Regions from separate parts of the Lysinibacillus sp. 1 U-2021 genome, predicted to be linked through region 2. Evidence: riboswitches for the same ligand, from Rfam matches in the RefSeq annotation. Region 2 holds a riboswitch; the other holds the start of a gene.
The links. A riboswitch is a leader RNA that binds a small molecule or an ion and turns the genes downstream of it on or off. The one in region 2 is predicted to bind FMN.

Region 1 (2,472 bases), 1.1 Mb from region 2:
GGAAGACAAGCTTGTCCACGTTTTACCAAAGGACAATGACTATGATATTGCATCAGCTACCGTTAATGAGTACAAAGGGACTTTAGAGGATACCTTCTCGGATTCTGAATATACGGAAGTTGAGATTCAAAATGAAGATGGCACACCTTATGAGTTTTCTCAAGAGGGTGAGCCAAGTCAAGCCATGTCATTAACAAACGCCAAGCATTTTAATTATTACTTATACCAAGATGAGAATGGGGCAGAATATCTGTCACCAGATTTCCGTCAAACATTTGCTAATGTTACAGAAGCACTTACACTAATGAAAAACAAAAATGATGATGTTTATGTAACAGTGGTTCCTGAAAACGTAACATATACCGTGAAAGAGGAAGCGGAAGGTGTAGTCGTAACATTCGACATTCCCTTAGATTTAGCATCGATGGAGCCAATTCGCGCTACCCAATTGATTGAAGCGATGATGTTAACTGCTGCTAGCTTTGACCAACAATTACGCTTAGATAATGTGGTCCAAGAAAGTTGGGAAGGATTCGATTTAAAAAATTATTTGCCAAAGCCTGTGGGGCCAAATAAACAATATATGCCTTAGGCAGAATCAAAAATGGAGCATTCCTGTAACATGGAATGCTCCATTTTTACAATACATACAAATCTAATCGGATTTTTTTAAGCAGAACTGTTTACTTTTTCTTGATAATTAATTATAGTAAGGTTGTAGTATAAAATAATATGATTCATCTTCGGGGCAGGGTGAAAATCCCGACCGGCGGTAATAGAGTGGTGAACCGTTAATGTTTCCATTAACTCGAATGGTTTATGCTTCGCTCTTCAGCCCGCGACCTGTGCAAATTTATTTGCATGGCTGACTTGGTGTGATTCCGAGGCCGACAGTTAAAGTCTGGATGGGAGAAGATGGAGGTACGATCGTCATTCATTGTTATGAAATAAACTATAAACGAGCGCTTTTTTGTATGGCTTTTTAAACGGTGCTCAAAAATAGTTTAAATTGACGCTTATTCGTCATGCCTTTCTCCCTTGTGCTCTTCATGCATAAGGGTTTTTTGTGCTAACATTGAAAGATCGTCACCTTTCTTCTTGCGAGATTGAATCAGCAAAGAGGAGAGAGTTTTCTATGAAGAAAAATGTTAAACTTCAATCGTTTATTACGATTGGCATGCTGAGCAGTATTTCGTTTTTATTAATGCTTTTTAATTTTCCAATTCCACCATTTCCAGCATTCTTGGAAGTCGACTTTAGTGATATGCCTGCATTAATAGCAGCCATCACAATGGGGCCTGTAGCTGGTATTTTAGTAGAATTATTTAAAAATGTATTGGATTGGATTTTCTCTGGAACGCCAACAGGTGTGCCAGTAGGTCATATTGCCAACTTTGCAACAGGTATTTTATTTATTTTGCCAGTAAGCCTTATTTTTAATCGCTTTAAAACAATTGCTGGTCTTGTTGGAGGTTTAGCGACAGGAACAGTCGTAATGGCAGTAGGCATGAGTATTTTAAACTACGCTGTATTTTTACCGATGTACACATACTTCTTAGGAATGGAACCTGTTGTAGGTGACTCACTTTATAAAATGATTATCGCTGGGATTTTACCATTTAACATTGTAAAAGGTATTTTATTAACGGCTATTATGGCGTTTTTATTTACTACTATGCGCAAGTGGATCGACCGCCAGCGTTCTATCTATATAACAAAATAATTTTTACTAACCTCGGGTGAACATACCTGAGGTTTTTTTGGTGGAAGGAATGATGGATAGAGAAAGGTGTGAAGAATAATAAATATAGAAAAAAGTAATAGGGTAAAACAGCTAACTAGTACTTTATAAGTATAATCTAGTCGAAAGCTATATTTTCATGTAAAATAGAGAAGAGTTTAGAATGTTTGAGGAGTTTGAAGAGATGAGTGGAAAAAAAGGACAGTGGTCTAGTAAATTAGGTTTTATTTTAGCATCAGCTGGTGCGGCGATCGGACTAGGAGCAATTTGGAAACTTCCCTATGTAACGGGACAAAGTGGTGGAGGAGCATTTTTCCTTATCTTTGTGTTATTTACCTTGTTAATAGGACTACCAATGTTATTGTCCGAGTATGTGTTAGGACGTGGTACACAATCCGAGGCTGTAACAGCGTATAAAAAAATTGCCCCAACTAAGCCAGGCTGGGCTTGGATTGGTCGAATGGGCGTGCTAGGCTGTTTTTTATTATTAACTTTTTATAGCGTAGTCGGAGGTTGGATCTTTATTTATAGCGGGCTAGGTGTAGCTGGCGCGGTAATTGATCCAGCAGTAGATCCAGCTGAATTATTTGGAAAAATTATAGGCACGCCATGGATTACACTAGTTGGTCTAGTGTTGTTTACATTAGCCAACGTACTTGTGATTTCATTAGGTGTACAAAATGGGATTGAAAAAGCCAATAAATGGATGATGCCGTTACTTTTCATAATGT
Region 2 (2,472 bases):
CAAAAGCACCAGACGAAGAATAGTCATTCGTCAAATGAATGGATTGCCCCTTATGCTGACCATTTTTGATAATGGCCATCATCTCCTGTGTAAACAAAAAATCCTCATTTTCATACATATCTGTCATCGGTTCGGATTCTATTACATCCACTTGCGTTATTTCTGCTATCGGTCGATCATAAAATTGTTCGTTATGACTTACGAAAACAATCGAAACCCCACAACAGAGTGCTAATAGGGCATAGAAAACAGCTTGTTTAAAAGGTATATTTTTTAAAAATGTCAAATTAATGACCTCCAAACGGCCTAGACTGAATAGTCACTTGTAAAGGAACGTTTTGTTGATTAAGAAGTTCCATAAACAGGTTAAATGACATCATTTTATTAACATCTTTTACATTTTTCAAGTCTCGTCAGAGCTGTTTAAAATTTATGCTTCGAAAAAAATTTAAAAAGAAGGATGGATAATATAATAAAATAGTGTTATCGTAAGACTAGCTAAATAAAAATATTCTTCGGGGTAGGGTGAAATTCCCGATCGGCGGTGATGAAGCAATTCAAAGTCCGTGAGCGCAAGCTGATTTGGTGCAAATCCAAAACCGACAGTTACAGTCTGGATGGGAGAAGGGTAAAAATGCGAACTTTTTAAATTGATTCTAATTTAGAAGGTTTATTTGACTATGCATTTACTACAAATCTTCCCAATCATCTTGTGGGAAGTTTTTTTATTTAGCACAATTGAATAGAAGATGTTCTTCGGGGTAGGGTGAAATTCCCAATCGGCGGTGATGAAGCAATTCAAAGTCCGTGAGCGCAAGCTGATTTGGTGCAAATCCAAAACCGACAGTGATAGTCTGGATGGGAGAAGAACGAATGAGATGACAGTCTATGAAAAATTTGTTTTCAAATAGGCTTATTTGTTGATGTCTTATACTCCCAAAACCCCTTTGATGTAAAGGGGTTTTTATTTTTTATTGCTAACGAGAGAAGGGAGAAGGATAAGGCACAAAAACAGATGGATAAACTGTAAAAGTAAAGGATAGAAGTGCTAATAAAGTAGAGTAGGTGATGGAATGTTTACAGGACTTGTAGAGGATATTGGTATCATAAAAGCCGTGCAAAGCGATCGGGACAGTATGAAAATTACGGTGCAATCAGCCAAGATAACAGAGGATGTCAAGCTTGGTGACAGTATAGCGGTCAATGGAGTTTGTTTAACGGTGACAAATTTCACACAACAGCAGCTTACGATGGATGTTATGCCTGAAACAGTCAAAGCAACAAATCTACAGCAGCTGGCAATAGGTGATTCTGTTAATTTGGAGCGTGCCATGCCTGCTAATGGGCGATTTGGTGGCCATTTTGTTGCTGGTCATGTTGATGGAGTCGGCAAAATTTTGCGAAAACGTCCAGTAGCAAACGCCGTTTATATTGATATCGAAATATCAGAGGAACTAACCAACTTCTGTATTCCAAAGGGTTCCATAACAATTGATGGCACAAGCTTAACCCTTTTTCATGTTGAAGCCAAGAGTGTCACAATTTCACTTATTCCTCATACTTACAAAGAAACCGTTTTAGGTATGAAGAGGGTTGGAGCAATCGTTAATATCGAAACCGATTTAGTTGGAAAATACATTATAGGGCAATTAAAAAAGGGGCAAACAACGCCAGCTATTACAAGAGATTATTTAGCACAACATGGTTTTTAAATCACAGAATAGGAGTTGATCATCGTGCTACATTCAATTGAAGAAGCCATAGAGGATTTAAGGCAGGGCAATATGATTGTGGTGGTTGATGATGAGGATCGAGAAAATGAAGGAGATCTTCTGGCACTCGCTGAATTCATCACACCAGCAACAATCAACTTTATGGCAACCAATGGTAGAGGTTTAATTTGTACGCCGATTTCACAGCAGCTTGCACAAAAGCTAGATTTATATCCAATGGTTCAGCACAATACAGATAACCATCAAACCGCATTTACGGTAAGTATCGATCATGTAGAAACAACGACAGGGATTAGCGCCTTTGAGCGTGCGCTAACGATACAAAGGATGGTAGAAAAGCAAGCTAAGCCGACTGATTTTCGTCGACCAGGCCATATTTTTCCGTTGATTGCGAAAGAGCAAGGCGTGCTGGAACGGAGAGGACACACGGAGGCCACTATTGATCTAGCGAAGCTTTGTCATAGCGTACCTGCAGGTGTTATTTGCGAAATTATGGGTGATGATGGGCACATGCTTCGGTTTGAAGAACTAACAAATTACGCTGCACATCATGGCTTAAAAATGATCTCGATAGAAGCATTGGTTGCTTATCGTCAACAATTATCCACTAATAAAACTAAAATTTCTATGTAAAAAGGAGAAGGAACAATGGGTCAAACATTTGAAGCACAATTAATTGGAACGGATTTGAAAATTGCAGTAGTAGTGGGTCGTTTTAATGAGTTTATTACTAGCAAAT

Region 1: another riboswitch for FMN. It lies ahead of QH639_RS22815 (ECF transporter S component); the one in region 2 lies ahead of ribE (riboflavin synthase).

Annotation. Positions count from the first base shown of each region.
Region 1 is NZ_CP123966.1:4,279,492-4,281,963, reverse strand. It holds gene QH639_RS22820 (RNA polymerase subunit sigma) at 1-592, shown strand, start outside; FMN riboswitch at 736-921, shown strand; gene QH639_RS22815 (ECF transporter S component) at 1,136-1,723, shown strand; gene QH639_RS22810 (sodium-dependent transporter) at 1,926-2,472, shown strand, end outside.
Region 2 is NZ_CP123966.1:393,633-396,104, reverse strand. It holds gene QH639_RS02135 (YibE/F family protein) at 1-286, opposite strand, end outside; FMN riboswitch at 508-633, shown strand; FMN riboswitch at 749-874, shown strand; gene ribE (riboflavin synthase) at 1,074-1,712, shown strand; gene ribB (3,4-dihydroxy-2-butanone-4-phosphate synthase) at 1,737-2,366, shown strand; gene ribH (6,7-dimethyl-8-ribityllumazine synthase) at 2,382-2,472, shown strand, end outside.